DNA from 4 places in the Serratia sp. BNK-23 genome. Region 3 is predicted to be linked to each of the others. Evidence: predicted binding sites of a transcription regulator. Region 3 holds the regulator's gene; each other region holds the start of a gene.
What was found. Region 3 encodes CRP, which controls carbon source genes, mostly activating them, when cyclic AMP is high. Its sites were predicted from a motif close to ATGTGANNNNNNTCACAT; they were not measured.

Region 1 (7,930 bases), 1.4 Mb from region 3:
CCTTCAACGCCACCGGCGGCAAAGACAGCGCCAAGGCCGCCGAATGGCTGAAGTCACACGACGTGGACACCGTGATGGGCAAGAAAGCCTGGGACCAGAAGGGCGACCTGAAGGTCTCGGACTACGTGGTCTATCAATGGGATGACAAGGGCAAATATCACCAACTGTAAACGGCCTAACCGTGAAGTTATGACCCTATGACCGACGGGCCGCCGCCTTGGCGCGCCCGTTCCGCGATGACCTTTGGGCCGCGTCGGACTGCGTTGGCGGCCTTACCAGGCGAGACTGCTCATTATGGATGTATTCTTTCTGCAACAGCTGATCAACGGCCTGACCCTCGGCGCGGTGTATGGCCTGATCGCCATCGGCTACACCATGGTTTACGGCATCATCGGCATGATTAACTTCGCCCACGGCGAGGTATATATGATCTCCGCCTACCTGTGCGCCATCGGTTTGGCGCTGCTGTCGTTCTTCGGGCTGCACTCGTTTCCGCTGCTGATCCTCGGCACGCTGGTGTTCACCATCGTCATCACCGGGGTGTACGGCTGGGTAATCGAGCGCATCGCCTACAAGCCGCTGCGCAACTCCACCCGCCTGGCGCCGCTGATCTCCGCCATCGGCATGTCGTTAATCCTGCAAAACTACGCGCAGATAAGCCAGGGGCCGCGCCAGCAGGGCATCCCGACGCTGCTGAGCGGCGTGTTCCGCCTGGAGTTCGACGGCGGCGTGGTGCAGATCACCTACACCAAAGTGTTCATTCTGGTGGCGTCGCTGCTCGGCATGGCGATCCTCACCTACATCATTCAGCGCACCCGGCTGGGACGCATCTGCCGCGCCACCCAGCAGGATCGCAAAATGGCCTCGATTCTCGGCATCAATACCGATCGGGTGATCTCGCTGGTGTTCGTGATCGGCGCCGCCATGGCCGGGTTGGCCGGGGTGCTGATCACCATGAACTACGGCACCTTCGATTTTTACGTCGGCTTTATCATTGGCATCAAGGCCTTCACCGCCGCGGTGCTGGGCGGCATCGGATCGCTGCCGGGCGCGATGCTGGGCGGGCTGCTGCTCGGTGTGGCGGAGGCGCAGTTTGCCGGCATGGTGAATTCGGATTACAAGGACGTGTTCTCCTTCGGGTTGCTGGTGGCGATCCTGATCTTCCGTCCGCAGGGCCTGCTCGGCCGGCCCCTGATCGCCAAGGTTTAAGGAGAACGCCATGTCGCAATCCGTAATCAACGGCGGGCTGAACGTCAAACGCAGCCTGCTGGACGCTGTCTTGGCCGGGCTGATCGCCCTGATCGTGTTCGGGCCGATCGTCGGCATCGTGCTGAATGGCTACAGCTTTAACTTCGAGCCGCACCGGCTGGTATGGATCATCGTCGCGGTGATGGCCGGGCGGCTGCTGCTGAGCCTGTTCCTGCAAACCGCGCCGGGGCGCAGGGTGTTGGCGCGCTTCGACGGCGGCAACGACGGCGTTTACGTGCGGCCGCTGGGCTATAAATCCAACCTGCGCTGGATCCTGCCGCTGATGGCGGCGATCGCGCTGCTGTTCCCGTTTGTCGCCACCAAATACCTGCTGACGGTGGCGATCCTCGGCCTGATCTACGTGCTGCTCGGCCTGGGGCTGAACATTGTGGTCGGGCTGGCGGGGCTGCTCGATCTGGGGTACGTGGCGTTTTACGCCATCGGCGCCTACGGGCTGGCGCTGGGCTACCAGTATCTCGGGCTGGGGTTCTGGGCGATGCTGCCGCTGGGCGCGCTGATGGCGGCGCTGGCCGGCGCATTGCTGGGCTTCCCGGTGCTGCGCATGCACGGCGACTACCTGGCGATCGTTACGCTGGGGTTCGGCGAGATCATTCGGCTGGTGCTGAACAACTGGATGTCGCTCACCGGCGGGCCGAACGGCGTCTCGGTGCCGGCACCGACGGTGTTCGGCCTGGAGTTCGGCCGGCGCGCCAAAGACGGCGGGGTGCCGATCCACGAGTTTTTCGGCATCGATTACAACCCGAATCTCAAGTTCATTTTCATCTACGCGGTGCTGTTTTTGGTGGTGCTGCTGGTGCTGTATATCAAGCACCGGCTGACGCGCATGCCGATCGGCCGCGCCTGGGAGGCGCTGCGCGAGGATGAGATCGCCTGCCGTTCTCTGGGGCTGAATCACGTGCTGGTGAAGCTGTCGGCGTTTATGCTCGGCGCTTCCACCGCCGGGCTGGCGGGGGTGTTTTTCGCCACCTACCAGGGCTTCGTCAACCCGACTTCGTTCACCTTCTTCGAGTCGGCGCTGATCCTGGCGATCGTGGTGCTGGGCGGCATGGGCTCCACCCTCGGCGTGGTGCTGGCGGCCTTCGTGCTGACGGTGGCGCCGGAGCTGCTGCGCAGCTTCGCCGAATACCGGGTGCTGCTGTTCGGCGTGCTGATGGTGGCGATGATGATCTGGCGGCCGCGCGGGCTGGTGCGCATCAGCCGATCCAGCTTCGCCGAACGCAAGGGGGTGGCGCCATGAGCGACGCCATTTTGCGGGTGGAACACCTGATGATGCACTTTGGCGGCATCAAAGCGCTGAACGACGTCAATCTGGAGGTGGAACGCGGCTCCATCACCGCGCTGATTGGCCCCAACGGCGCCGGCAAGACCACGGTATTCAACTGCCTGACCGGCTTTTACCGCGCCAGCGGCGGCGCGATCCTGCTCAATACCCACAAGCGGCCGACCGACGTGATCCAGGTGCTGGGGCAGAAGTTCCGCGCCGGCGACTGGATACGTCCAAAGCGGCTCGGTTCGCGCCTCTACTACAAGATGTTCGGCGGCACCCACCTGGTGAACCGCGCCGGGCTGGCGCGCACCTTCCAAAATATCCGTCTGTTCCGCGAAATGTCGGTGGTGGAGAACCTGCTGGTGGCGCAGCACATGCAGAGCAACCGTAACCTGATCGCCGGGGTGCTGAATACGCCGGGCTACCGCCGGGCGGAGAGCGCCGCGCTCGATCATGCCTTCTACTGGCTGGAGGTGGTGGATCTGGTGAGCTGCGCCAACCGGCTGGCGGGAGAGATGTCTTACGGCCAGCAGCGGCGGCTGGAGATCGCGCGCGCCATGTGCACCGCGCCGGAGATGATCTGCCTCGATGAGCCGGCCGCCGGGCTGAACCCGGTGGAAACGGCCACGCTGAGCCGCATCATTCGCTTCCTGCGGCAGCATCACGGCATCACGGTGCTGTTGATCGAGCATGACATGGGCATGGTAATGGAGATCTCCGATCGGGTGATCGTGCTCGATCACGGCGATGTGATCGCCCGCGGCACGCCGCAGGAGATCCAGCACAACGAGGCGGTGATCGCCGCCTACCTGGGCGCGGACGAAGAGGAGCTGGCGGGATGAGCGAAGCGATGTTGGAATTTCGCGAGGTCGATGTGTTTTACGGGCCGATCCAGGCGCTGCGCCAGGTGTCGCTGCAGGTAAACGCCGGGGAGACGGTGGCGCTGATCGGCGCCAACGGCGCGGGCAAGTCCACGCTGTTGATGTCGATCTTCGGTCAGCCGCGCATCGCCGGCGGACAGATCCTGTTTCGCGGCGAGGACATCAGCCGCCGCTCCACGCACTTTGTTGCCAGCAGCGGCATCGCGCAGGCGCCGGAGGGGCGGCGCATCTTTCCGGACATGAGCGTGGAGGAGAACCTGCTGATGGGCACCATCACCGTCGGCAATCGCTACCTGGAGGAGGACTTGCCGCGCATGTTCGAACTGTTTCCGCGCCTCAAGGAGCGGCGCAACCAGCGGGCGATGACCATGTCCGGCGGCGAACAGCAGATGCTGGCGATCGCCCGCGCGCTGATGAGCCGGCCGAAGCTGTTGCTGCTGGACGAGCCGAGCCTGGGGCTGGCGCCGATCGTGGTGCGGCAGATCTTCGGCGTGCTGCGCGAACTGACCCGCAGCGGCATGACGCTGTTTCTGGTGGAGCAAAACGCCAACCATGCGCTGAAACTGTCCGATCGCGGCTATGTGATGGTCAACGGCCAGATCCGCCTCACCGGCAGCGGGGAAGAACTGTTGAACGATCCGGAGGTGAGAAAGGCCTATCTGGGCGGCGGCTGAGCGCCGCCCCACGGGCAGGGATGCCCGCGTTCATTTTTCAGCGGCGTTGCGCTCTTGGCCATCGTAGTGCGAACGGGCCGCTCTGAAGGCGTCGGCGGAGGCGATAATCCACGACCAGAGCGGCAGCATGTTGAGCAGCATCTCTTCCCCCGCGTCGGTGATGGTGTAAACCACGCGGGGCAGTTTCTCCTGATAATCGCAGCGCGATATCAGCCCGTCCCGCTCGAGATGGCGCAGCGTCCGCGTCAGCATTCTCTGCGTCACGCCCGCCAGTTGGCGGCTTATCTCGCCGTGGCGCAGCGGCCCGTGAGTGCCCAGGATATGCAATACCCCCAGCGACCAACGGTTGCCCGCATGCGCGAGGATCTCACGCTTCAACCCTTCATCGTCGTTGCTCAGTTCTTCACAGAACGCCTGCGAAAATTGCAGCAGCGCTTCCCGATCGCTCGTCATATTCCTCTCCGGTATCACGCGTGTACCTAATTGAACCCGTTTTTGTCAGCTGTCAGGATGACGCAGTGTCAAGACAGGAGGCAAGAATGAAATCCACAAATCCATCTATCAATACCGTGCTCATACTCGGCGCCGGTGAACTGGGGCTGCCGGTATTGCGTGCGATGAGCCGGCAGGCTCGGTTATCTCCATCTTTAAAAATCAGCGTGCTGCTCCGGCCGGAGGCTGCACGCGCCGTCAGCAGCCCGCTCCGGGCGCGGCGGGATGCGCTGGCGCGGCTCGGCATCGCCGTGGTGGAAGGCGATCTGCAGCAAAACGGCGTGGAGGCGCTGAGCGCGCTATTCCGTTCCTTCGACGCGGTGATCAACTGCAGCGGCTTTGTCGGCGGGGCGGGCACGCAGGTAAAGATCACCCAGGCCGTCTTGCTGGCGGGCGTGGCGCGCTACTTCCCGTGGCAGTTCGGCGTGGACTACGATGTCGTGGGTAAAGGCAGCGGGCAACAGGTGTGGGATGAACAGCTTGAGGTGCGCCACCTGCTGCGTGCGCAGAAGGCGACGGAGTGGGTGATTGTTTCCACGGGCATTTTCACCAGCTACCTGTTTGACCCCGGCTTTGGCGTGGTGGATGCGGCAAGCAAAACGGTGCGCGCGCTGGGCGACTGGCGCTACGCGGTGACGCTGACCACCCCTGAGGACATTGGCCGGCTGACGGCCGCGATTTTTTTCCATCGGCCCGCGTTTCGCAACCAGGTGGTTTATATCGCCGGCGACACGCTGACCTACCGCGAGCTTGCCGAACTTATGCAGGCGCACTGGGGCGTGGAGGTCAACAGGATCCTGTTGGACAAAGAGCGGCTGCAGGCGGAGGTGCGCAATCATCCGCATGACGTCGGCGCCAAATACCGGCTGGCTTTCGCCCGGCCCGACGGCGTGGCCTGGGATAAGGCGAAAACCTTCAATGCGCGCCAGGGCATAGCCACCACTACCGCCGAGCAGTGGCTGGCTTCTCAGGGCGGTTAATCGCCTGAGCGCCGCAGTCAGAACTGGCGCTGCATCCAGCGCACGTTCAGCCGCACCAGCGCGATGATGGCGCCGGAGAGCAGCCGCAGCCCGGCGGGCATGTCGCGGCGGCGGATGTCCAGCAGCAGCACGGTGCGCACCTGCGGGCTGTCGTTCCACACCTCGTGTTCGAAGGTATCGTCCCACAGCATGAACTCCCCCTCGTGCAGCCGGTATTCGCGGCCGTCCACTTTCAGCACCGCCGCCGGCGCGCCGTCGGCGCGTTTGGGCATGTCCAGCACCAGATAGCCGCGCAGAATGCCGCGAAACGGCCCGCGATGGGGCGGCACCTGTTTGCCGGGCGCCAGGAAGGAGAGCGAGGCGGACAGCACGTCAGGCGACGAAGCGATCAGCGCCGCCAGCGTCGGGCAGCGCGCCAGGTTGTGGGGGATGGGCTGGCCGTAGGCCTTCATGATGAACATGCGCCAGTCGCGCGCGTCGTTGGCGGAGATCGACGCCTGCTGGCTCATGATCTCGTGAAAACGGGGAATATTGTGCAGATCGTGGGCGACGGTCAGCGCCTCTTCGCGGATCTGCCGCCATTGGGCGGTGAAACGTTCGGCGTCGGGGAACAGCGCGGCGCTGTCGAGCACCGGCTTGCCCTGAATGCGGCGATCGTAAACATTGCGCAATGCGAGCACGGACCAATCATAAATCGCGGACATCATAATGACCTCGCCTCAGGAAACGCCAAAGGGACACTGCGCGCTTCTTCGGCGCGGCGCGTGGACGGCCTGGGAAGAACGGCAGGAAAAATTGGTACGCTTCAATAGATTAGCACAGCATTTTGGCAACCGTGCGTCGGTGAGCGTGTCGATGGGCGGTGAAAAAAACCACACAATTAAAGTGTGACGTATATCGCATTTAGCGGGCCGGTTGGTTAAAATATCGCGACTTGCCCGCACCTGTCCGGATTTTGTTTACCATGGAACACGCTCCCGTTTCGCGCTCAACCGCCTGGTTGCGCGTGGTTATCCTCGCCGTCTCGGCCTTTATCTTCAACACCACCGAGTTTATTCCGGTCGGTCTGCTGAGCGATATCGCCGCCAGCTTCTCGATGCAAACCGAACAGGTCGGCTTGATCATTACCATTTACGCCTGGATCGTCGCCGCCGCCTCGTTGGCGTGCATGCTGCTGACCAGCAAGATTGAGCGCCGCAAGTTGCTGATCGGCGTGTTCGTGCTGTTTATCGCCAGCCACGTGCTGACCGCCGTGGCCTGGAACTTCACCACGCTGGTCATTTCGCGCGCCGGTGTGGCGCTGGCGCACTCGGTGTTCTGGTCTATCACCGCCTCGCTGGCGATCCGCGTGGCGCCGCCAGGCAAGAAAGCCCAGGCGCTGAGCCTGCTGGCGGGCGGCACCGCGCTGGCGATGGTGCTCGGGCTGCCGCTCGGGCGGGTGGTCGGGCAACTGCTCGGCTGGCGCATGACCTTTATCGGCATCGCGGTGTGCGCCACCCTGGCGCTGGTGCTGCTGTGGCGCCTGCTGCCGGTGCTGAAAAGCGAGCATTCCGGTTCGCTGGCCAGCGTGCCGCTGCTGTTCAAGCGCCCGGCGCTGGTGGCGCTTTACATGCTGACCATCATTGTGGTGACGGCGCACTTCACCGCCTACAGCTACATTGAGCCGTTTATCCAGACCGTGGCCGGGCTGTCGGAGAACTTCACCACGCTGATGCTGCTGCTGTTCGGCGCCGCCGGCATCGTCGGCAGCCTGCTGTTCAGCCGCTACAGCGAGCGGTTTCCTTCCGGCTTCTTCATCGGTGCCATCACGCTGCTGGCCTTGAGCCTGCTGCTGCTGTTGCCGGCGGCCGGCAGTGAAAGCCACCTGACGGTGCTGTGCATCTTCTGGGGGATGGCGATCATGGCGATCGGCCTGTCGATGCAGGCCAAAGTGCTGAGCCTGGCGCCGGACGCTACCGACGTGGCGATGGCGATTTTCTCCGGCCTGTACAACTTCGGCATCGGCAGCGGCGCGCTGCTGGGCAACCAGGTGAGCCTGCATCTGGGCATGGGCAACATCGGCTTCGTCGCCGCGCCGCTGGCGCTGATCGCCCTCGGCTGGTGCCTGTTGAGCGTCTACCGCAGCGAACGGCTGCAGCACCACCACAGCCGTTAACCTGCCGATTCGGGATGCCGCTGTGGCATCCCGCGCTACATTTTCCTGCTATAAAACAGGCTGCTGCAGCGTTTTATGCTTAACTTTTTTTCATAGTCTGCTAATTAAAAATTTAACTCCGACGCCGCTTCGCTAGCATAGAAAGTCATCAAAAATGTTAATGCGAGGTTAATGGTGAGTGAATCTGTAGCGGCGTCGCCGATCCATGCGCG
Region 2 (7,930 bases), 550 kb from region 3:
TTGGTTTACCAACCGCGAAAGCCCGGAGCAGGAAGAGTTCTTCCAGGAGTCGGTGTTCAAATATCAGCTGTTTGAGCCGGGCCTGCTGGAAACCGACGGCGTCTGCAAGGTTTACTTCACCTGTGAAGATCACGAGCGGTTGCTGCAGGTGGAAGACGCCATCAACGCGCGCTGGGGCGATCGGGTCAACGTCAGCTTCTCGTTCCCGACCTGCCTGGAAGTGATGGCGGGCGGCGTGTCGAAAGGGCATGCGCTGGAAGAAGTGGCCAAGATCATCGGCTATACGCTGCAAGAGTGCATCGCCTTCGGCGACGGCATGAACGATCTGGAGATGTTGTCGATGGCCGGCAAGGGCTGCATCATGCGCGACGCGCATCAGCGCCTGAAGGACATGCTGCCGGAGCTGGAAGTGATCGGCTCCAACGTCGATAACGCGGTGCCGCACTACCTGCGCAAGATGTTCCTTTGAAATAACCATTAAATAATAAGGGCGCCTCGCGGCGCCCTTGGCATTACTTGTGCTGGCCCTGCTTCTGCAGGAACTGCACGCCCTTGTCCGGGAAGTCGGTGAACACGCCGTCGACGCCGGCCTGGTTGTAAATCACGTCATACAGCTGGTTCACGTCGGTCACGTACTTCGGCAGCGCATCGGCGCGGATGGTGAACGGATGCACCGCCAGCTTGCTGGCGTGCGCTTCTTTCACCATGTCGGTCAGCACGATGTGGCCCGGCTTGGATTGATCCGCCACCACCAGCATGTGGTAGTCCGGCCCGATGCCGTCGGCATACTGAGCGATTTTCTTCATCGCGCCCGGTTTGAACATCCAGTCGTAGTCGTATTCCACCCACTTGCCGTCGGCTTTCTGCTCATAGGTTTCCTGCCAGTCGTTATAGGCGATCAGCTGCACCAGCTTCAGATCCATGCCCAGCTTCGGCTCCAGCTCGTTCTTGATGCGCTTGAGCTCGTTGGCGTCGAAGCACTGCAGGTAGACGTTGTCGTTCTTGCCGGTGTAGCCGTACTGCTTGAGCACCGCCAGCACTTTGCTGGAGATGTCTTTGCCTTCCTGTTTGTGGAACCACGGCGCCTTGATTTCAGGGTAGATGCCGATGTTCTTGCCGGTCGAATGGTTCAGACCCTGCACGAACTCGATCTCTTCCTGGAAGGTGTGCACGCGGAAGTCGGATTTGCCCATCGGGAAGCGGCCAGGGTAGCCCTGCACCTTCTTGCCGTTTTCGATTTCAAAGCCTTCGGTGAACTTCAGCGATTTGATCTCCGCCAGCGTAAAGTCGATGGCGTAATAACGGCCGTCTTTACGCGCGCGGTCCGGGAAGCGTTCGGCGACGTCGGTGACGCGATCGAGGTAATGGTCGTGCAGCACCACCAGCTCGTTGTCCTTGGTCATCACCAGATCTTGTTCGAGATAATCGGCGCCCTGCGCGTAGGCCATCGCCTTCGCCGGCAGGGTGTGTTCCGGCAGGTAGCCGCTGGCGCCGCGGTGGGCGATGACCACTTTGTCCGCCGCCTGCGCGGCGCTGACCATCGAGGTGGCGAGAATGATCCCTGTCAGCAGGGCTTTGACTTGAGTCCGCATTCCGTTTTCTCCGTGTTGTTGGGGGCAGGGTAGTAAAAAGGCCGCAGGGCGGCCTTTAAATCATGCAAAAGTCGTGTGACGCTTAACCGCGCTTGGCGGCGATTTCCGCGTGGTGTTTCTTCTCGTTCAGCATGGTCAGCAGCAGCAGGATGACCGCTGCGATGCTGCCGCCGATCATCACCATGAAGCCGCCGTCCCAACCGAAGAAGTCCACGGTGTAACCGACGATGGCGCTGGCCGCGACCGAGCCGCCCAGGTAGCCGAACAGGCCGGTGAAGCCCGCGGCGGTGCCGGCGGCTTTCTTCGGCGCCAGCTCCAGCGCGTGCAGGCCGATCAGCATCACCGGGCCGTAGATCAGGAAGCCGATGACCAGCATACAGATCATGTCCACGGTCGGGTTGCCGGCCGGGTTCATCCAGAACACCACGGTGGCGATGGTCACCAGCGTCATGAAGAACACGCCGGTGGCGCCGCGGTTGCCTTTGAACACTTTGTCCGACATCCAGCCGCACAGCAGAGTGCCCGGGATACCGGCGTATTCATACAGGAAGTAGGCCCAGGAAGACTTGTCCAGCGCGAAGTGCTTCACTTCTTTCAGGTAGGTCGGCGACCAGTCCAGAATGCCGTAACGCAGCAGGTAGACGAACACGTTGGCGACCGCGATGTACCACAGCAGCTTGTTCGGCAGGATGTACTGCATGAAGATCTGCTTGGCGGTCAGCTCTTCTTCGTCTTTTTCGCTGTAGTCGTCCGGATAGTCGTTTTTGTACTCTTCAATCGGCGGCAGGCCGCAGGATTGCGGGGTGTCGCGCATCAGGGCGAAGGCGATCAGGGCCACCAGGATGGCGCCGAAGGCCGGCATGTACAGCGCCGCGTGCCAGTCGTTGAACCAGGCCATACCCAGCAGGAACAGCAGCGGCGGCAGGCCGCCACCCACGTTGTGGGCGCAGTTCCAGATGGAAACGATGCCGCCGCGTTCTTTCTGCGACCACCAGTGCACCATGGTACGGCCGCACGGCGGCCAACCCATGCCCTGGAACCAGCCGCACAGGAACAGCAGAACGAACATCACCGCGATGCTGGAGGTGGCCCACGGCACGAAGCCCATGAACAACATCACCGCCGCCGCCAGGATCAGGCCGGCAGGCAGGAACACTCGCGGGTTGGAACGGTCGGAGACCGAACCCATGATGAATTTGGAGAAGCCGTAGGCGATGGAGATGCCCGACAGCGCGAAGCCGAGGTCGCCGCGGCTGAAGCCTTGTTCGATCAGGTAAGGCATGGCCAGGGTGAAGTTCTTACGCACCAGATAGTAAGCGGCGTAACCGAAGAAGATCCCCAGGAAAATTTGCCAGCGCAGCTTACGGTAGAGCGGGTCTACCTTATCGCTCGGCACACGGGCGATGTGTGCGGCCGGCTTAAAAATACTCAACATGAGCGCCTCCGATGGCTTTATCTGTTATCACATCAATATGACCTTTTACGTTCATTTGATGATTGAGCGGATATCGAATGTGGTGTTTTTGTGTTCCATAACGAGCGCCATTGTCGACAAATACGCCTGGTGTCGCTGTGACGAATGGCGCAATTGTTACACTTTCATGAAACCACGGCGGATTTTGAGCGATTCGTTAACGTTATGAAATAGAAAAACGTCCAAAAATCGTGATTATGATCACATTGATGGTTTTTTGTGGACATTTTTATTTCGTTTTATGTTCGTTCTTGTTCCTTATCAAACAAAGACCCTAATAACCGTGGCTCAATAGGCTCATAACTACCGATCCTGAGGGAGCGACATGAGCAGCTATTTTGACGGCGGCGAAACGGATGTGATCATCATCGGCGGCGGCGCCACCGGCGCAGGCATTGCCCGCGATTGTGCGCGGCGCGGCTTGCGCTGCATTTTGCTGGAGCGTCACGACATCGCCACCGGCGCCACCGGCCGCAACCACGGCTTGCTGCACAGCGGCGCGCGCTATGCGGTGACCGACGGCGAGTCGGCGCGCGAGTGCATCGAAGAGAACCGCATCCTGAAACGCATCGCGCATCACTGTATCGAGCGCACCGATGGGCTGTTCATCACCCTGCCGCAGGACTCGCTGGAGTATCAGCAACAGTTTATCGCCGCCTGTCGCCAGGCCGACATCGACGCCGAAGCGATCGACCCGCAGCTGGCGCTGCGGCTGGAGCCGGCGGCTAATCCGGCGCTGATTGGCGCGGTGCGGGTGCCGGACGGCACCGTCGATCCTTTCCGGCTGACCGCCGCCAACATGCTGGATGCGCGCGAACACGGCGCGCAGATCCTGACTTACCACCAGGTGGTCGGATTGTTGCGCAGTGGCGACCGAGTGACGGGCGTGCGCGTTTACGACCATCAGAATCAGCGGCGCTATGAGCTGCACGCAGCGGTGGTGGTCAACGCCGCCGGCATCTGGGGCCAGCAGATCGCCGAATACGCCGATTTGCGTATCCGCATGTTCCCGGCCAAGGGAGCGCTGCTGATCCTCGGTCACCGCATCAACAACATGGTGATCAACCGCTGCCGCAAACCGGCGGACGCCGACATCCTGGTGCCGGGCGACACCATCTCGCTGATCGGCACCACCTCGACCCATATCGACTACGACCAAATTGACAACATGCTGGTGACCCCGCAGGAGGTGGACATTCTGATCCGCGAGGGGGCGCTGCTGGCGCCCACCCTGGCGCAGACCCGCATTCTGCGCGCCTATGCCGGGGTGCGGCCGCTGGTGGCCAGCGACGACGATCCCAGCGGGCGCAATGTCAGCCGCGGCATCGTGCTGCTCGATCACGCCGCCCGCGACGGGCTGGAAGGGTTTATCACCATCACCGGCGGCAAGCTGATGACCTACCGCCTGATGGCGGAGTGGGCCACCGACAAGGTATGTGAAAAGCTCGGCGTAAATAGTCCGTGCACCACCGCGCAGGACGCGCTGCCCGGATCCCGTCAGTCGGCGGAGGAAACGGTGCGCAGCGTGGTTTCTCTGCCCGCCAGCATCCGCGGCTCGGCGATTTACCGGCACGGCGATCGCGCCAGCCAGGTGCCGGCGGCCGATCGGCTCGACACCAGCCTGGTGTGCGAGTGCGAGGCGGTGACCGCCGGGGAAGTGCGCTATGCGGTCAATTCGCTGACCGTCAATAACCTGGTGGATCTGCGCCGCCGCACCCGCGTCGGCATGGGCACCTGCCAGGGTGAACTCTGCGCCTGCCGCGCCGCCGGACTGCTGACGCGCTTCAAGGTCAGCACGCCGCAGCAATCCATCGCGCAGCTGTCGCAGTTCCTCAACGAACGCTGGAAAGGCGTGCGGCCGATCGCCTGGGGCGATGCGCTGCGCGAGAGTGAATTTACCAGTTGGGTTTACCAGGGATTATGCGGGCTTGAGGCCCAGGCAGACAAAGAGCAGGAGGCGGATGATGCGATTTGACGTAGTGGTGATTGGCGGCGGCCTGGCGGGCCTGAGCTGCGCCATTGCCGTGGCCGAACAGGGCAAACGCTGTGCGGTGGTCAGTTCCGGCCAGAGCGCGCTCTACTTCTCCTCCGGCTCGCTCGATCTGCTGGCGAGATTGCCGGACGGCACGCCGGTCGAGATGCCACTGGCGGCGCTGCCGCAGCTGGCGCAACAGGCGCCGCAGCATCCGTATTCTCTGATTGGCCCCGGCCGGGTGGCGGCGCTGTCCGCCGCCGCGCAGCGGCTGCTGGAACGCTGCGGGCTGAATCTGCAGGGCGAGGGGGGAACAACCATCTGCGCATCACGCCGCTCGGCACGCGTCGCGCTACCTGGCTCAGCCCGCAGGCGATCCCGACGCTGCCGCTGACCGGCCAACTGCCCTGGCGGCGCATTGCGGTGATCGGCATCGAAGGGTTCCTCGACTTCCAACCGCAGATGGCCGCCGACGCCTTAAGCCGCGAGCTCGGCGTGCAGACGGACGTGGCCTATCTGCACATGCCGGCGCTGGACAGATTGCGCAATAACCCCAGCGAGTTCCGCGCGGTGAACATCGCCCGGGTGCTGGATTTGATGGAAAGCCTGCCGCCGTTGGCTGAAGAGCTGCGGCGGCTGGCGGGCGAGGCCGAGGCGCTCTTCCTGCCGGCCTGTCTGGGCCTGGAGGACGACGCGTCGCTGGCGGTGTTGCAGGATGCGGTCGGCAAGCCGGTCCGACTGCTGCCGACGTTGCCGCCTTCGGTGCCCGGCATGCGCTTGCACCAGGCGTTGCGGCGGCGTTTCCAACAGCTGGGCGGCGTTTTCATGCCGGGCGACAGCGTGCTGCGCGCCGAGTGTGAAGCCGGCCGCGTCACCGGCCTGTATACCCGCAACCACGGCGATATTCCGCTGCGGGCGCAGCAGGTGGTGCTGGCCAGCGGCAGCTTCTTCAGCAACGGGCTGGTGGCGGATTTCGATGAAGTGCGTGAGCCGATCTTCGGGCTGGACGTACACAGCCGGGCGGATCGCGCCGACTGGAGCCGACGCGAGCTGTTCGCGCCGCAGCCTTACCTGCAGTTCGGCGTGCGTACCGACGGCAGGCTGCGGGCGATGAAGCAGGGAGTGCCGTTCGACAATCTGTATGCCATCGGTGCGGTCGCCGGCGGTTACGATCCGCTGCAGCAGGGCTGCGGCGCCGGCGTGTCATTGATCGGTGCGCTGCACGTTGCGCAGCAGATCGCCGCGGAGGAGAACGCATGAGCCTGCATCAGGATCACAGCTTTGAAAGCTGCATCAAATGTACCGTCTGCACCACCTACTGCCCGGTCGCCAAAGTGAACCCGCTCTACCCGGGGCCGAAACAGGCGGGGCCGGACGGCGAGCGGCTGCGGCTGAAAGACCCGACGCTGTACGACGAGGCGCTGAAATATTGCACCAACTGCAAGCGTTGTGAAGTAGCCTGCCCGTCCGACGTCAAAATCGGCGACATCATTCAGCGCGCCCGCGCCGACTTTGCCCAGAGCAAGCCGACGCTGCGTGACGCCATCCTCAGCCACACCGATATCATGGGATCGCTGTCGACGCCGTTCGCGCCGATCGTCAACGCCGCCACCGGGCTGAAACCGGTGCGCAAGCTGCTGGACAAGGCGCTGAAGATCGATCACCGTCGTGAACTGCCGAAATACTCGTTCGGCACCTTCCGCCGCTGGTACCGGCAACAGGCGCAGACGCAGCAGCGTTACGCCGAGCAGGTGGCGTTCTTCCACGGCTGCTTCGTCAACTATAACCACCCGCAGCTGGGCAAGGATTTGGTCCGGGTGTTCAACGCGCTGGATATCGGCGTGCAGCTGCTGAAACGTGAGAAATGCTGCGGCGTGCCGCTGATCGCCAACGGGTTTATCGATCAGGCTAAAAAGCAGGCCAGGGTCAATGCCGAATCGCTGCATGAAACGGTGCTGGAGCGCGGCATTCCGGTGGTGGCCACTTCGTCGAGCTGCACCTTCACCCTGCGTGACGAATACCCTCATCTGCTGGACGTGGACACCACTCCGGTGCGCGATCGGGTGGAGCTGGCGACGCGCTATCTCTATCGTCTGATCAATCAGGGGCGCAGCCTGCCGCTCAAGCGCACGCCGCTGCGGGTGGCTTATCACACGCCTTGCCATATGGAGAAGATGGGCTGGACCGCCTACACCCTGGAGCTGCTGCGGCAGATACCGGGGCTGGAGCTGGTGGTGCTGGATTCGCAGTGCTGCGGCATCGCCGGCACCTACGGGTTCAAATCGGAGAACTACGCCACGTCGCAGGGTATCGGCGCGCCGCTGTTCCGGCAGATAGAAGAGAGCGGGGTGGATCTGGTGGTGACCGACTGCGAGACCTGCAAATGGCAGATAGAAATGTCCACCAGCAAACGCTGCGAACATCCGATCACCCTGCTGGCGCAGGCGCTGGCATAAAGCGAAAGGGCCGGCAAGCCGGCCCTTTGTGGGATTACTGCTTCAGCTTCAGGGTGGAGATGATGCCTTCGGCTTCGGTCTGCGCCTGCTGCTGATTGTCCGCCGGCAGCGTTACCTGAATGGTCAGCATGTTGTTGTTCAGCGAGCCGATCAGGACGGAAGAATAGGCTTTCTCGCCGCCGCTGGTGATGATGCTGTCCAGCTGACGCAGCGGCACACCGTTGACGTCGAGCGCTTTGTTGGTGATCACCTGCAGGTTGGCGTCACGCGCGCGTTGGGTATTCTCCAGGCGCTTGGCCAGGGTCTCCAGGCTGTCGGCGGTCTTGTCACCCAGGATCACAATCACCGCGCGCTGGCCGGTGCTGTCTGCGTAAACATGCATGTTGTTGGCCTGGTTGCCCAGCTTGCCGCTCTGATCCGCCATGCCGACAGGCAG
Region 3 (7,930 bases):
ATTCAGCAGCGTGGTCTTGCCGCAGCCCGATGGGCCGAGCACCACCACCAGTTGCCCGGCGGCGATCTGGAACGACACGTCACGCAGCGCGGGCCGCCCCTGATACTCTGCTGAAAGATGATTGACGTTTAGCATCCTGCTTCCTTACGACTGCGGCGCAGCCTGCACCTGTTTCACAAAACGGTCGGTGACGTAAGCGCTGTAGTCGCTGTCGACCTGCGGGATCTTGCCCTGCTGCTTGAGGAATTCGGCGGTATCGCGGATTGCCTTGTCCACCGGCTGGCCGAGTTGGGCTACCTGATCGGCCACCGGCAGATATCGGTTCCCCTTCACCAGTTCCGGCACCTGCGCTTCCGGCACGCCGCTCAGGCGCGCCAGCGTGCTGAGATGGCTCGGATCTTTCAGCCACTGTTCCGGTGCCGCCAGGTAGGCCTTTTGCGCCTGCAGGGCGCTGGCGGCAAAGGCGGTTACTACGTCGGGATGTTTCTCTGCGAAGTCTTTGCGCACCACCCACACGTCCAGCGTCGGCGAGCCCCATTCGCCCACCTGCGCGGAGTCGGTCAGCACCTTGCCCTGTTTGGCCAGTTCGTTGACCACCGGCGCCCAGACGTAAGCGCCGTCGATGTCGCCGCGCTGCCAGGCGGCGGCGATGGCCGGCGGCTGCAGATTGAGGATCTTCACCTGTTCAGGCTTGATGCCCCAATGTTTGAGCGAAGCCAGCAGGCTGTAATGGGTGGTGGAAATAAACGGCACCGCAATGCGCTTGCCGATCAGATCCTGCGGGCTTTTGATGTCATTCTTCACCACCAGCGCTTCGGAACTGCCGAGCTGCGAGGCAATGAGGAACACTTCGATGGGGAGTTTCTGGCTGGCGGCCACCGCCAGTGGGCTGGAGCCGATATTGCCGATCTGCACATCGCCGGAGGCCAGCGCGCGCAGCACGCTGGAGCCGCTGTCGAACTTACGCCAGTCGACGGTCGCGCCGGACTGTTTGGCGAAGCTGTTTTCCGCCTGCGCCACCTTGGCCGGCTCCGCCGACGTCTGGTACGCCACGGTCACGTCCACCGCGTAGGCGCTGGCCGCGCTGAGCGACAACGCCAGCAGCGCCGCGTTGCGTAAAGAAAAGAGTTTGCCCGCCATGTTCCGCTCCGTTGATAAAAATCTGTTCAGTTGCTGACAGTTTTATCTGAGCGATGACGGGCGATAAAAGAATAAAAAAGTCTTCTTTATTACCTTAGGTAATATTAAAACGAATCACAGCGCGATCGTCCCGCGCAAGAACACGTGAGCGTAGCCGCCCAGCAGCGTGCGGTCCCCTTGCAGTTCGCAGAACAGCTCGCCGCCGCGCGCCGAAATCTGCCGGGCGTGCAACCGATGGCGGCCGAGACGCGCCGCCCAGTAAGGCATCAGCGTGCAGTGCGCGGAGCCGGTGACCGGATCTTCACCGCCGTCGAGCGTGAAATAGCGCGAAACGAAGTCCACGGTGTCACCCGGCGCGGTGACGATCACCGCGCGGCCGGCCAATGCGATCAGCGCCGGGATGTCCGGCCGCAGCGCGCGCACCTGCGCCTCATTTTCCACCACCACCAGCAGCGCTTTCGCCTGCCACACTTCCTGTGGCTGCACGCCCAGCAGCGCCGCGAGGCCCGCCGGTTCGGCGACTTTCTGCGGCGGCCTGGCGGGGAAATCAAGCACCAGCCGCTCCCCGTCCCGCTCATCGCGCTTGACGAACAGCTCGCCGCCGGCCGATCTGAAGCGAATATCCTTCAGCGCCGGGTTAACCGCGCTGAACATCACATGCGCCGCCGCCAGCGTGCCGTGGCCGCAAAGATCGACCTCACGCTCCGGGGTAAACCAGCGGATGGCGGTCATGTCGCCGTCATCCCAGACAAAGCTGGTCTCCGGCAGGCCGATCTCGTTGGCGATCGCCTGCAGCCGCTCCGTCGGCAGTGGCTGCGTCAGCAGGCAGACCCCGGCCGGGTTGCCGCGCAGCCCCTCACCAGTAAAGGCGACCACGTGATAATAGTTTTCCGCCATCGTTCCGCTCCTTAATGCCAAATCAGTAATACACAGGCTGCAGTCAGCAGCCCCATGGAAACGTTGAAGATAATCCAGGCTTTTTTGCTGCGCAGCAGGCGGCCGATCACCGTGCCGAACGCCAGCCAGATAACGCCGGCGACGATGTTTACCGCCAAAATGCCCAGCGCGATCGCCGCAATGGAACCGTTGTACTTATCGCCCGCCAGACTGAAGCTCGCCACCGCCCCCAGCGCCATCAGCCAGGCTTTCGGGTTGAGGAACTGCAGCAGCCAGCCCTGATACAGCCGCACCGGCTGCGGTGGCGCCACGTCGGTTTCCAGCTTTTCATAGGCGGCGGTGGCGACTTTCCACGCCAGCCACAGCAGGTACAGGCTGCCGAGGATTTTCAGGATCAGGTGCAGCGACGGGTAGACCAGGATCAGGCTGCCGACGCCGAACGCCACCAGCAGCAAGATGCTTTGCATGCCGAGCATGATGCCGACCATCAGCCACAGCGATCGCATAAAGCCGAAGTTAGCGCCGGAGGTGGTCAGCAGCAGATTATTGGGGCCAGGCGTGATGGCGGCGACCCACAGGAAGCCCAGCATCGAAAGGAATAAACTCGGTTCCATGGCACGGGTGCTCCTCACCCAAGGCGCTTTTTTGCAGTATCATTGATAATTCTTGGTATTGAAGCTAACAGTGCGCTAGAGATCTCACAATAGCCGCCCACAACATTTTACTCAGCCTATGCCTAACACCTTTCGCCCTCTGACAGGGGCCAGTAACCCGCACCTGCAAACGCTGTTGCCGCGGCTGGTGCGCCGCCGCGTGTTATTGAAACCGCATTGGCAACGGCTGGAATTGCCCGACGGCGATTTCGTCGATCTCGCCTGGAGCGAGGATCCGGCGCAGGCGCGCGACAAACCGCGTGCAGTGCTGTTTCATGGCCTGGAAGGCAGCTTCTACAGCCCCTACGCGCACGGCCTGCTCAACGCCTGGCGCGAGCGCGGCTGGCTCGGGGTGGTGATGCACTTTCGCGGCTGCAGCGGCGTGCCCAACCGCAAGCAGCGCATCTACCACTCCGGTGAAACCGAAGACGCGCGTTTCTTCCTGCGCTGGCTGCGCGACAGCTACGGTGAGGTGCCAACCGCGGCGGTAGGCGTTTCGCTCGGCGGCAACATGCTGGCCTGTTATCTGGCGCAGCAAGGCGCCGACAGCCTGCTGCAGGCGGCGGTGGTGGTCTCGGCGCCGCTGATGCTGGAACCCTGCGCCTACCGCATGGAGCAAGGCTTCTCCCGCGTTTATCAGCGCTACCTGCTGGGGCAGCTGAAACAAAACGCCACCCGCAAGCTGTTGCACTACCCGGACACTCTGCCGCTCAAACTGTCACAGCTGAACGGGTTGCGACGCATTCGCGAATTCGACGACGCCATCACCTCGCGCATTCACGGCTTCAGCGACGCCACCGACTATTATCGCCGCTGCAGCGCCCTGCCGCTGTTGCCGTCTATCCAGACGCCGCTGCTGATCATCCATGCGAAGGACGACCCTTTCATGACCCCTGAGGTGATCCCCGACGTCGCCGGCCTGCCGCGCAATATCGAATATCAGCTGACTGAGTTCGGCGGCCACGTCGGCTTCGTCGGCGGCACGCTGAAAAAACCACACATGTGGCTGGAGAATCGCATTCCGGCCTGGCTTTCCCCTTATCTGGACATTCCGACGTGATTATTCCCTGGCAAGAACTGGCAACCGACACCCTGAACAGCCTGATCGAATCCTTTGTGCTGCGCGAAGGCACCGATTACGGCGAACACGAACGCTCGCTGGAGCAGAAGGTGGAGGACGTGCGCCGCCAGCTGAAAAACGGCGAAGTGGTGCTGGTGTGGTCGGAACTGCATGAGAGCGTCAACATCATGCCGCGCGGCCAATTCCGCGCCGGGCAGGAAGAAATTTAGTGGCGCCCGGTTCTATGACTGACGGAAAAAATCAGGTAACAATGGGACATTGCAAACCAGCACGCGCCATTTTTTCCTGACATAGAGAGCGTCAACAAGAGCCACAATAATCCCCTGACGCCGGCGCATTCAACACGGAGTGACAACCATCATGTCTGCCAAACATCCCGTTATCGCGGTGACCGGTTCCAGCGGCGCCGGCACCACCACCACCAGCGTGGCGTTCCGTAAAATCTTCCAGCAGCTCAATATCCGCGCCGCCGAACTGGAGGGCGACAGCTTCCACCGCTATACCCGGCCGGAAATGGACGCGGCGATCCGCAAGGCGCGCGATCTGGGCAGACACATCAGCTATTTCGGCCCCGAGGCCAACGACTTCGGCCTGCTGCAGCAGAGCTTTATCGACTACGGCAAAAACGGCACCGGCCGTTCGCGCAAGTACCTGCACACCTACGACGAAGCGGTGCCCTACAATCAGGTACCGGGCACCTTCACCCCGTGGGAGCCGCTGCTGGCGCCGACCGACGTGCTGTTCTACGAGGGGCTGCACGGCGGCGTGGTTACTGAGCACCATGACGTGGCCAAACACGTCGATCTGCTGGTCGGCGTGGTGCCGATCGTCAACCTGGAGTGGATCCAGAAGCTGATCCGCGATACCGGCGAACGCGGCCACTCCCGCGAAGCGGTGATGGATTCGGTGGTGCGCTCGATGGAAGACTACATCAACTACATTACGCCGCAGTTCTCGCGCACCCACATCAACTTCCAGCGCGTGCCGACGGTGGACACCTCCAACCCGTTCGCCGCCAAGGCCATTCCCTCACTGGATGAAAGCTTCGTGGTGATCCACTTCCGCGGCCTGGACCAGATCGACTTCCCCTACTTGCTGGCGATGCTGCAGGGATCGTTTATCTCGCACATCAATACGTTAGTGGTGCCGGGCGGCAAAATGGGGCTGGCGATGGAGCTGATTATGGCGCCGCTGGTGCAACGGTTGCTGGAAGGCAAGAAGATCGAATAAATGCGTTGAGCGCGGCGCCGGCCGCGCTCCGCCTCGATTACGCCGGTTGGCGGATCTCGAAGCTGTGGGTTACCGTGGCGGCCTTGTTGAGCATCAGCGCCACCGAGCAGTATTTCTCCGCCGACAGGTTCACCGCACGTTCGACGATCTTGTCGGTCAGATCCTGGCCGGTCACGATGAAGTGCAGGTTGATATGGGTGAACAACCGCGGGGCTTCTTCGCGGCGCTCGGAGGTCAGCTTCACCTCGCAGTCGCGCACGTCGTTGCGCCCCTTTTGCAAGATGGATACCACGTCGATCGCGCTGCAGCCGCCCACCGACATCAGCACCATCTCCATCGGGCTGGGCGCTTTATCACCGGCGTTGCCGTCCATCAGCACCTGGTGGCCGGAGGCCGATTCACCCAAAAACGTTAACCCTTCCACCCACTTAACTCTTGCCTGCATTCTGGTCACTCCGGTTGATTTCTTAAAATCAGAGTACGCTTTCGCATAGAAACAGGCAACGTAACCTGATGCTAATCATGCTGAAGCGAGACAACACGAGACACCCGCCTTACTCTGTGCTACAAACAGAGCCGCAATAAATCTTTCCGGGACACTGCATTTCAGGGAAACGCCCAGAGAAAGGCTCCTTTACCGGTATGTTAACAGAATGTAGCTTGCAGCGCTTACGGCAAGTTAATATGCTAGAGCGACAGCGTATTTTTATGACACGCCTCAAAACTTGCCGGTAGCCCTCGCTCATGACTGCGGCTACAGGCGGGTTTTACAGGGAACTCTGACCCCTGTGACACAAGGCAGCGATAACAACAGAGGATAACAGCGAATGGTTCTCGGCAAACCGCAAACAGACCCTACTCTCGAATGGTTCCTGTCTCATTGCCATATCCACAAATATCCATCGAAGAGTACGCTGATTCACCAAGGTGAAAAGGCCGAAACGCTTTACTACATCGTGAAAGGCTCCGTCGCGGTGCTGATCAAGGATGAAGAAGGTAAAGAGATGATCCTGTCCTACCTCAACCAGGGGGATTTCATCGGCGAGCTCGGATTGTTCGAAGAAGGCCAGGAGCGCAGCGCCTGGGTTCGCGCGAAAACCGCCTGTGAAGTGGCCGAAATTTCCTACAAGAAATTCCGCCAGCTGATCCAGGTGAATCCGGACATTCTGATGCGTCTGTCCGCCCAAATGGCGAGCCGCCTGCAGGTCACCTCCGAAAAAGTGGGCAACCTCGCCTTCCTGGACGTGACCGGCCGCATCGCGCAAACCCTGCTGAATCTGGCGAAGCAACCTGACGCCATGACTCACCCGGACGGCATGCAGATCAAGATCACCCGTCAGGAGATCGGCCAGATCGTCGGCTGCTCGCGTGAAACCGTTGGCCGTATTCTGAAAATGCTGGAAGATCAAAACCTGATTTCCGCCCACGGCAAAACCATTGTCGTCTACGGCACCCGTTAATCCCCGAAGAAACGGCGCAGTCTGCGCCGTTTTTTTATCTGCTCTCTGCCATGTGGCGCCGCCTGATCTACCACCCGGAAATCAACTACGCACTGCGACAAACGCTGGTGTTGTGCCTGCCGGTGCTGTTCGGCTTATTAATTGGCCAGCTGCAGCTCGGCCTGATGTTCTCTCTGGTGCCCGCCTGCTGCAATATCGCCGGTCTGGACACGCCGCATAAGCGCTTCTTTAAACGGCTGATCGTCGGCGGCTCGCTGTTCGCCTTCAGCAGTGTGCTGCTGCAACAGGCACTGCTGTGGCACGTGCCGCTGCCGGCGCTGATGCTGGGCCTGGCGCTGCTGCTTGGCGTCACCGGCGAAATCAGCCCGCTGCACGCCCGGCTGTTGCCAGCGGCGCTGGTGGCCGCCATTTTCGCCCTCAGCACGGCCGGCACGGTACCCCTCTGGCAGGCGCCACTGCTGTACGCGATCGGCACCGTCTGGTACGGCTTATTCACCTGGTTCTGGTTCAAGCTGTGGAAAGAACAGCCAATGCGCGAGACTCTCAGCCAGCTCTATCTGGAGCTGGCTGACTATTTCGAAGCCAAATACTCGTTGCTGACCCAGCACACCGATCCGCAAACCGCGCTGCCGCCGCTGCTGGTACGCCAACAAAAGGTGATGGATCTGATCAGCCTTTTATACCAACAGCTCAATTTCCTGCCGCACGCCAACAACCTCGAACAAAAGCGCCTGCAGCGCGCCTTTCAGGTGGCGATGGATCTGCAGGAGCACATCACCGTCAGCCTGCATCTGCCGGAGGAGGTGCAAAAACTGGTGGAGCAGAGCCAGGCCGAAGCGATCATTCGCCGCAACGCTCAGGTGATCGCCGGCCGGCTGCGCGTGGTGGCGCACGATATTCTCTACCATCAACATTCGAAGCGCTTCTCCATGAGCCACGAACTGGCGGCGCTGGAAAAAATGGCGGCGCAGCATCCCGATAACCCGGTCGGCCAGTTTTGTTATTACCACTTCAGCCGCATCGCTCGCCTGCTGCGCACCCAGCATCCGCTGTACCGCCGCGACCTGATGCCCGGCCAGCACCGCCTGCCGTTTTGGCCGGCGCTGGCCAGCTACCTGTCGTTCAAATCCACCGCCCTGCGCAACGCCGCGCGGCTGGGGGTGACGCTGGCGGTCGGCAGCAGCCTGGGTGCGGTTTTCAACCTGCCGAAGCCTTACTGGATCCTGCTCACCATCATGCTGGTGAGCCAAAACGGGTATAACGCCACCCGGGTGCGTATTCAGCACCGTGCGCTGGGCACGATTGCCGGGCTATTGCTGGCGGCCGGGCTGTTGCAGCTGCAGCTGCCGGAAGGAGAAACGCTGAGCATCATGCTGGTGATCACGCTGCTGGCCTACCTGGTTTCGCGCAAGAACTACGGGCTGTCGGTGATTGGCTTTACGGTCACGGCGGTTTACACCCTGCAGCTG
Region 4 (7,930 bases), 1.0 Mb from region 3:
GATATCGCCAGGCAGCGTTCGTTAGGCCTGCGTTTTCCGCCGCATGGTCTATCTTTAACGAGATGTCCGCACATTGCTTGAGAGTAAATCACTGTAATACGCTGATTGTTTGGTGAGTTATTCTGATGTGTTGCCGATAGGAGACAGTCTGTTTCCTTAAATATCAATGAGATGACTGTTTTACCGTTTCGTGTCACTTAGTCTGTCGTCAATAGGCGACAGTTTTTTGATTAAAAATCCGACTCAATGCTTTTTTTGTTTGATTTTTAAGGTGTTTATGGAGTTGGCACGGCGGTTGCAATATTCCTGTCGTGAACGCTTAATCGTATAGCGATGATGAAGTATTTACCGAGAGGCCGCGTGAAGGCGGCTGAAGGGTTCCGGCGCTCTGGCGCTGGGGCCCCCAACAAAAGGAAGAGATCGATGAAAAAGACCAAATTTGCACACTCGCTGATGGCTGTTGTTTTGGGTTCTGCTTTGGTGAGCGGCACTGCGCTGGCCGAAGACAGTCTGCTCAACAAGGCGTCTAACGCCGCGGACAGTGCCGGTGCCAAAATCGATAGCTCCATGAAAAAAGTTGACGGTTACATGGATGACAGCGCGATAACGGCTAAAGTTAAAAGTGCGTTGGTGGACGATAAAACCATCAAAAGCACTGACATTTCGGTGAAAACCGAAAAAGGCACCGTGATCCTGAGCGGGTTTGTCGGCAGCCAGGCGCAGGCGGAGCATGCGGTTGCGGTTGCCGGTAAGGTGGAAGGCGTCAAAACCGTCAGCGACAAGCTGCACGTGAAAGATGAAGCCAACCAGTCGATCAAATCGTATGCCGGCGACACCGCCACCACCAGCGAGCTGAAAGCCAAGCTGCTGGCCGATGACATCGTGCCGTCGCGCAATGTGAAAGTGGAAACCACCGATGGCGTGGTGCAGCTTTCCGGTGAGGTGAAAACGCAGGCGCAGTCTGAGCGTGCCGAAAGCATCGCCAAGGCTATCGACGGCGTGAAAAGCGTGAAAAACGACCTGGTGGTCAAGCCGTAATCCCGCCAGGCGCCCGTAACAAGTAACCACAAGCCGCATCTGTCGGGCCGTGAAGGCGGCCCGACGTGTACCACCAAAAAAAGAAACTGATTTGCCGTCGATGTCCCGTTGTCGGGGCGGTAGACGGCAGCGAATTTTTTCACAATGGTAAGGAGAAGCTTATGTTTCGTTGGGGCATTATCTTTTTAGTCATCGCGCTTATCGCTGCGGCACTGGGGTTCGGTTCGCTGGCGGGCACCGCCGCCTGGGCCGCCAAAGTCGTGTTCGTTGTCGGCATCATCCTGTTCCTGGTCAGCCTGTTCACCGGCCGTCGGCGCCCTTAGCCGGCCGGCATTTTCCTGCAAACTGTAACAAAGCTTAATTCCTTTTCTCACCTCGGGGAGGGCCGGCCATGAACAGCGACATCATCGTCGGGCGCTGGAAACAGCTGAAAGGTCAGGTATGGCAGGCGTGGGCCGAATGGTCCGGCAGCGATGGTGCCTGGTTGGCCGGCAGCAATGATTTCCTCGTCGGCGTGCTGCAAGAGGATTACGGAAGAGAGCGAGACGCGGTATCCTCGGAGAAAACGTCTCACTGAGGATGCCAAGTTGGGATACAGAATACCCATCACGCTCGGCAATATAGAACCGCTGGCGTCTAAACCTTTTCGACCAGGAAAAATGGCGTTGGTCTGCGAAGGCGGCGGCCAGCGCGGCATTTTCACCGCCGGCGTGCTGGACGAGTTCCAGCGCGCGGGCTTTAACCCTTTCGATCTGCTGATCGGCACATCGGCCGGCGCTCAGAATCTGTCTGCCTACATCTGTGGGCAGATGGGCTACGCGCGCCGGGTGATCACCCGTTACACCACCTCGGCCCAGTTCTTCAATCCGCTGCGTTTCGTGCGCGGCGGGCATCTGATCGATCTCGATTGGCTGGTTGATACGGCGGCGGCGCAGATGCCGCTGGCGATGGACGTGGCGGAACAGCATTTTATCGACGGGCGCGAATTCCTGCTGTGCGCCTGCCGCAGCGACGATTTCGAACCGGCCTATCTGCCGGCGCAGCGCGAACGCTGGCTGCCGGCCATCAAGGCGTCCAGCGCCATTCCCGGCTTTTACCGTCAGGGCGTGGAGTTGGACGGCGTCAGCTATCAGGACGGCGGCATCAGCGATGCGATCCCAGTGGAAGAGGCCTACCGCCGCGGCGCCGACACCATCGTGGTGATCCGCACCGTGCCTTCGCAAATGTACTACACCCCACAGTGGATGAAGCGCATGGAGCACTGGCTGAGCGACAGCAGCCTGCAGCAGATGGTGCGCATCCTGCAGCATCATGAGCAAAGCTATCACCGCATCCAGCGCTTTATTGAGAAACCGCCGGGCAAGCTGCGCATCTTCGAGATCTTCCCGCCTAAGCCGCTGGCCAGCAATGCGCTGGGCAGCCGACTGGGGGCGCTCAATCAGGATTATCACCTGGGGCGCCGCTGCGGCCGCTACTTCCTGGCCACCGTCGGCCAGTGGATGGCGCAGCAGGAACCGGACGGTATCAAGGTGCAAAAATCGTTGTCGCGCCGCCTGATCCAGCCGGAGAACGTCAGAATGCCTTCGCCGATCGTGACCGACATCGCCATGTCGCCCGATCTCACGGCGCAGCCGGAGGCTGCGGTGGCGGCGCCGAAAATCATCCTGCCGGGCGATCTGCCGCCGGGTGAAGGGGGCGCGCTGTGAGCTACGCCTTTACCGACACCCACTGCCATTTCGATTTCCCGCCCTTTACCGGACATGAGGCCGAGAGCCTGACGCGGGCGGCAAGCGCCGGCGTGCAGCGCATCATCGTCCCGACGGTCACCGCCGATCGCTTCGCGCGGGTGCTGCGGCTGGCGCAGGATCACGCGCCGCTGTTCGCCGCGCTGGGGCTGCACCCGCTGTATATCGCGCAGCATCATGAGCCGCAGCTGGAACAGCTGGCGGCGCTGTTGGCCGAACGGCCGCGCAAGCTGGTGGCGGTGGGGGAGATCGGGCTCGATCTGTATATGGACAACCCGCAGTTCGAGCGCCAGCAAAGCGTGCTGCTGGCCCAACTGAGGCTGGCGAAACAGCATGACCTGCCGGTGATCCTGCACTCGCGGCGTACCCACGATCAGCTGGCCGCGGCGCTGCGGCGCATGCAGCTGCCGCGTCGCGGCGTGGTGCACGGCTTCGCCGGCAGCCTGTCGCAGGCGCAGGCGTTTATCCGCCTCGGCTATTACATCGGCGTGGGCGGCACCATCACCTATGAGCGGGCGCAGAAAACGCGCGGCGTGATGGCGCAGCTGCCGCTTGAAGCGCTGCTGCTGGAGACGGATGCGCCGGACATGCCGCTGGCCGGCTATCAGGGGCAGCCGAATCGCCCCGAGCGTGCCGCCGAGGTGTTTCACACGCTGTGCGAGCTGCGGCCGGAACCGGCCGACGAGATCGCCGCCCATCTGCAACGCAATACCCAGTCACTGTTTGCCATGCTGGATTGACGAGCTTATAACGTGACTTGCGTCACGTTATAAGATTTTCATTTGCGTCTCGTTGTATACATTTGTGACATAAATCGGTGCGAGGGTGACCTCGCTCAGTATAATCCCCCCGAAACTCTCCAATAGCAGACCTCTCTTCATGAGCAGGGATGTATTTTATTTTTTGCAACAGGGAAACTTTGCATGCAACTCATCATGAGTCTGGTCGGTATGGCGGTGCTGATCGCCATTGCGGTGCTGCTCTCCAGCAACCGTCGGGCCATCAAATTGCGCACCGTGGTGTGGGCGTTCATCATTCAGGTCGGCATCGGCGCGCTGGTGCTGTACGTGCCGCTGGGCCGCAGCATCCTCGGCAGTATGTCTAACGGCGTGGCAAACGTTATCGCCTACGGCAATCAGGGCATTTCGTTCATCTTCGGCGGGCTGGTGTCCGACAAGATGTTCGAGGTGTTCGGCGGCGGCGGCTTCGTATTCGCGCTGCGCGTCCTGCCGGTGATCGTGTTCTTCTCCTCGCTGATTGCGGTGCTGTACTACCTCGGCATCATGCAGTTGGTGATCCGCGTGTTGGGCGGCGGCCTGCACAAGTTGCTGGGCACCTCGCGCACCGAATCGCTGTCGGCGACCGCCAACATTTTCGTCGGCCAGACCGAAGCGCCGCTGGTGGTACGCCCCTATATCGCCACCATGAGCCAGTCAGAACTGTTCGCCGTGATGTGCGGCGGCCTGGCCTCGGTAGCCGGTTCGGTGTTGGCGGGGTACGCGCAGATGGGCGTGCCGCTGGAATATCTGATAGCCGCGTCCTTCATGGCCGCGCCGGGCGGGCTGCTGTTCGCCAAGCTGATGGTGCCGGAAACCGAGCAGACCCACGATAAAGACGATGCGATGAAGCTGATCGCCGAAGAGGATCGTCCGGCCAACGTGATCGACGCGGCGGCTTCCGGCGCGGCTTCCGGCATGCAGCTGGCGCTGAACGTCGGTGCGATGCTGCTGGCGTTTATCGCGCTGATCGCCTTGCTTAACGGTATTCTCGGCGGTATCGGCGGCTGGTTCGATTATCCCCAGCTGTCGCTTGAACTGATCCTCGGCTGGGTGTTCTCGCCGATCGCTTTCCTGATCGGCGTGCCGTGGAGCGAGGCGATGACCGCCGGTTCGTTCATCGGCCAGAAGATCATCGTCAACGAATTCGTCGCCTACATGAACTTCGGCGCCTATCTGCGCCCGGATGACGTAGTGGCGGCGGAAGGCCTGCAGGTGCTGACGACGCACACCAAGGCGATCATCTCCTTTGCGCTGTGCGGCTTCGCCAACCTCTCCTCGGTGGCGATCTTGCTGGGTGGTCTGGGCAGCATGGCGCCCAACCGTCGCCACGACATCGCGCGCTTCGGTCTGAAGGCCGTGGCGGCGGGCACGCTGTCCAACCTGATGAGTGCCACCATCGCCGGCTTCTTCCTGGCGCTGTAAGCCATCACGGAGCCCGCGACGGCGCGACCGATCGCGGGACTCCGCCTATACTCTAAGCAACGCGGGTGCTTGCCGCATCCGCGATCTTCAGCCGCTTCTTTAGCGAATTTGTGAACGATATCGCGTTATTTTGTGATGTTCTTCACATATAATTCCGGTCTGTTACAGTGCTATTTCATATAGTGTGACGATGAACGCGAATCGCCTCCGGCATTCGTGTTCAAATAGCTATTACTGGCCGGCCGCAAGGCGGGTGGCCATGTGCGGTGAGAAGGATCTCAGTTGCCGCCGCGGGAACGCCGTTCCCCAGCGCTATCTTCATGGAACCAAGTCCGCTCGCCAACACCCAGGTACTCAGTTGGAGAGTTTTATGACCGAATTAACCGCAGCAGCGCAACGTGCGCTGAACTTGATGGATTTAACCACGCTGAATGATGATGACACCGACGAGAAAGTGATCGCGCTCTGTCGTCAGGCCAACAGCCCGGCCGGCCACACGGCGGCCATCTGCATTTACCCGCGTTTTATCCCGGTGGCGCGTAAGGCGCTGCGCGAGCAAGGCACACCGGACATCCGCATCGCCACCGTGACCAACTTTCCGCATGGCAATGACGATATCGACATCGCGCTGGCGGAAACCCGCGCGGCGATCGCCTATGGCGCGGATGAAGTGGACGTGGTGTTTCCATACCGTGCGCTGATCGCCGGCAACGAACAGGTCGGCTTCGAGCTGGTGAAACAGTGCAAGCAGGCTTGCCAGGCGGCTAACGTGCTGCTGAAAGTGATCATCGAAACCGGTGAGCTGAAACAGGCCGATTTGATCCGCAAGGCGTCCGAGATCGCCATCAAGGCCGGGGCTGACTTTATCAAGACCTCCACCGGCAAGGTGCCGGTCAACGCCACCCTGGAGAGCGCCGAGCTGATGATGTCGGTGATCCGCGATCTGGGCGTGGCGAAGACGGTGGGCTTCAAGCCGGCCGGCGGCGTGCGCACCGCGGAAGATGCGCTGCATTATCTGCAACTTGCCGATCGTATTCTGGGCGAGGGGTGGGCCGATGCGCGGCATTTCCGCTTTGGCGCTTCCAGCCTGCTGGCCAGCTTGCTGACCACGCTGGGCCACCAGACCCAGACCGCCGGCGGCGGCTACTGATCGATTTCGTTGGCGGGCGCCAGGCGCGCCCGTCTGCACCGACTCTCAGCGACACAGGGGGATGCCTTGTTCCTGGCTCAAGAAATTATTCGTAAGAAACGCGACGGCCAGCCGTTAAGCGAAGCGGAAATCCGCTTTTTCATCAACGGTATTCGCGACAATGTGGTGTCGGAAGGGCAGATCGCCGCGCTGGCGATGACCATTTATTTCCATGACATGAGCATGCCGGAGCGCGTGGCGCTCACCATGGCGATGCGCGATTCCGGCACCGTGCTGGACTGGAAGAGTTTGGCGCTGAACGGCCCGATCGTCGACAAGCATTCGACCGGCGGCGTGGGCGACGTGACCTCGCTGATGCTCGGCCCGATGGTGGCGGCCTGCGGCGGCTATGTGCCGATGATCTCCGGCCGCGGCCTGGGTCATACCGGCGGCACGCTGGACAAACTGGAAGCCATTCCGGGCTTCAATATTTTCCCGGACGATAACGCCTTCCGTAAAATCATTCAGGACGTCGGCGTGGCGATCATCGGCCAGACCAGCTCGCTGGCGCCGGCGGACAAACGTTTTTACGCCACCCGCGACATCACCGCCACCGTGGATTCTATCCCGCTGATCACTGCCTCCATTCTGGCCAAGAAACTGGCGGAAGGGCTGGATGCGCTGGTGATGGACGTGAAGGTCGGTTCCGGCGCCTTTATGCCGACCTATGCCCTGTCGCAAGATTTGGCGCAGGCGATCGTCGGCGTGGCCAACGGCGCGGGCTGCAAGACCACCGCGCTGCTGACCGACATGAACCAGGTGCTGGCCTCCAGCGCCGGCAATGCGGTGGAAGTGCGCGAAGCGGTGCGTTTCCTGACCGGTGAATACCGCAACCCGCGCCTGCTGGAAGTGACGCTGGCGCTGTGCGTGGAGATGCTGCTGTCCGGCGGCCTGGCGAATGACGAGGCCGATGCGCGTGCCAAACTGCAGGCGGTGCTGGACAACGGCAAGGCGGCGGAAGTGTTTGGCCGCATGGTGGCGGCGCAGCAAGGGCCGATAGACTTCGTCGAACGTTATGATAGCTATCTGCCGGCGGCAACGCTGAGCAAGCCGGTGTATGCTGAAAATCCGGGCATCATCAGCGCCATGGATACCCGCGCGCTGGGCATGGCGGTGGTTTCGCTGGGCGGCGGCCGCCGCCGGGCGAGCGACGCCATCGATTACAGCGTCGGTCTGACCGAGGTGGCGCGCCTGGGTGATAAGGTGGATGCCCAGCAGCCGCTGGCGATGATCCACGCCAACGATGAAGAGAGCTGGCAGCAGGCGGCCGATGCGGTGCGTAGCGCAATGACGCTGAGTGACAAGGCGCCGGAAGCGACGCCGGTAGTGTATAAGCGCGTCACGGAATAACCCAAGAATCAGGAACGGCCGCGGCTTTTTCGCGGCCGTCCAAAGCGTGAGAACACGCAGGAGAGCACAGATGAAACGCACATTTATTATGGTATTGGACTCCTTCGGCATCGGCGCCAGCGAAGACGCCGATCGTTTTGGCGACCGGGGTTCCGACACTCTGGGCCACATCGCCGAGGTTTGCGCGCGCGGTGAAGCCAACGTGGGCCGCCAGGGTCCGCTGACGCTGCCTAACCTGAGCCGCCTGGGGCTCGGCAAAGCGGCGGAAGAGTCCACCGGCAACTTCCCGCAGGGGCTGGATCGCAATGCCGACATCATCGGCGCTTACGCATACGCCAGCGAGCTCTCTTCCGGTAAAGACACGCCGTCGGGCCACTGGGAAATCGCCGGCGTGCCGGTACTGTTCG

Region 1: a site for CRP is predicted at 6,449-6,466, ahead of ACMGF9_RS07630 (sugar transporter). Genes of this name have one in related genera too.
Region 2: a site for CRP is predicted at 3,256-3,273, ahead of glpT (glycerol-3-phosphate transporter). Genes of this name have one in related genera too.
Region 4: a site for CRP is predicted at 5,115-5,132, ahead of deoC (deoxyribose-phosphate aldolase). Genes of this name have one in related genera too.

What each region holds. Positions count from the first base shown of each region.
Region 1 is NZ_CP179900.1:1,614,871-1,622,800, forward strand. Features, by position in the region: gene ACMGF9_RS07590 (branched-chain amino acid ABC transporter substrate-binding protein) at 1-170, shown strand, start outside; gene ACMGF9_RS07595 (ABC transporter permease subunit) at 295-1,209, shown strand; gene livM (high-affinity branched-chain amino acid ABC transporter permease LivM) at 1,220-2,506, shown strand; gene ACMGF9_RS07605 (ABC transporter ATP-binding protein) at 2,503-3,378, shown strand; gene ACMGF9_RS07610 (ABC transporter ATP-binding protein) at 3,375-4,091, shown strand; gene ACMGF9_RS07615 (winged helix-turn-helix transcriptional regulator) at 4,122-4,544, opposite strand; gene ACMGF9_RS07620 (aromatic alcohol reductase) at 4,631-5,563, shown strand; gene ACMGF9_RS07625 (aspartyl/asparaginyl beta-hydroxylase domain-containing protein) at 5,581-6,267, opposite strand; gene ACMGF9_RS07630 (sugar transporter) at 6,528-7,718, shown strand; gene ACMGF9_RS07635 (MFS transporter) at 7,890-7,930, shown strand, end outside.
Region 2 is NZ_CP179900.1:4,780,843-4,788,772, reverse strand. Features, by position in the region: gene yigL (sugar/pyridoxal phosphate phosphatase YigL) at 1-469, shown strand, start outside; gene glpQ (glycerophosphodiester phosphodiesterase) at 513-1,592, opposite strand; gene glpT (glycerol-3-phosphate transporter) at 1,675-3,027, opposite strand; gene glpA (anaerobic glycerol-3-phosphate dehydrogenase subunit A) at 3,392-5,041, shown strand; partial or broken gene glpB (glycerol-3-phosphate dehydrogenase subunit GlpB) at 5,031-6,298, shown strand; gene glpC (anaerobic glycerol-3-phosphate dehydrogenase subunit GlpC) at 6,295-7,494, shown strand; gene ACMGF9_RS22750 (DcrB family lipoprotein) at 7,529-7,930, opposite strand, start outside.
Region 3 is NZ_CP179900.1:197,586-205,515, reverse strand. Features, by position in the region: gene tauB (taurine ABC transporter ATP-binding subunit) at 1-135, opposite strand, end outside; gene tauA (taurine ABC transporter substrate-binding protein) at 145-1,140, opposite strand; gene ACMGF9_RS00895 (PhzF family phenazine biosynthesis protein) at 1,255-2,037, opposite strand; gene ACMGF9_RS00890 (LysE family translocator) at 2,049-2,651, opposite strand; gene ACMGF9_RS00885 (hydrolase) at 2,770-3,750, shown strand; gene ACMGF9_RS00880 (YheU family protein) at 3,747-3,980, shown strand; gene ACMGF9_RS00875 (phosphoribulokinase) at 4,132-5,001, shown strand; gene ACMGF9_RS00870 (OsmC family protein) at 5,039-5,446, opposite strand; gene crp (cAMP-activated global transcriptional regulator CRP) at 5,829-6,461, shown strand; gene ACMGF9_RS00860 (YccS/YhfK family putative transporter) at 6,512-7,930, shown strand, end outside.
Region 4 is NZ_CP179900.1:4,318,019-4,325,948, reverse strand. Features, by position in the region: gene osmY (molecular chaperone OsmY) at 424-1,038, shown strand; gene ACMGF9_RS20560 (DUF1328 domain-containing protein) at 1,200-1,361, shown strand; gene ACMGF9_RS20555 (CsbD family protein) at 1,430-1,615, shown strand; gene ACMGF9_RS20550 (patatin family protein) at 1,626-2,744, shown strand; gene ACMGF9_RS20545 (TatD family hydrolase) at 2,741-3,523, shown strand; gene ACMGF9_RS20540 (NupC/NupG family nucleoside CNT transporter) at 3,707-4,984, shown strand; gene deoC (deoxyribose-phosphate aldolase) at 5,355-6,134, shown strand; gene deoA (thymidine phosphorylase) at 6,201-7,523, shown strand; gene deoB (phosphopentomutase) at 7,594-7,930, shown strand, end outside.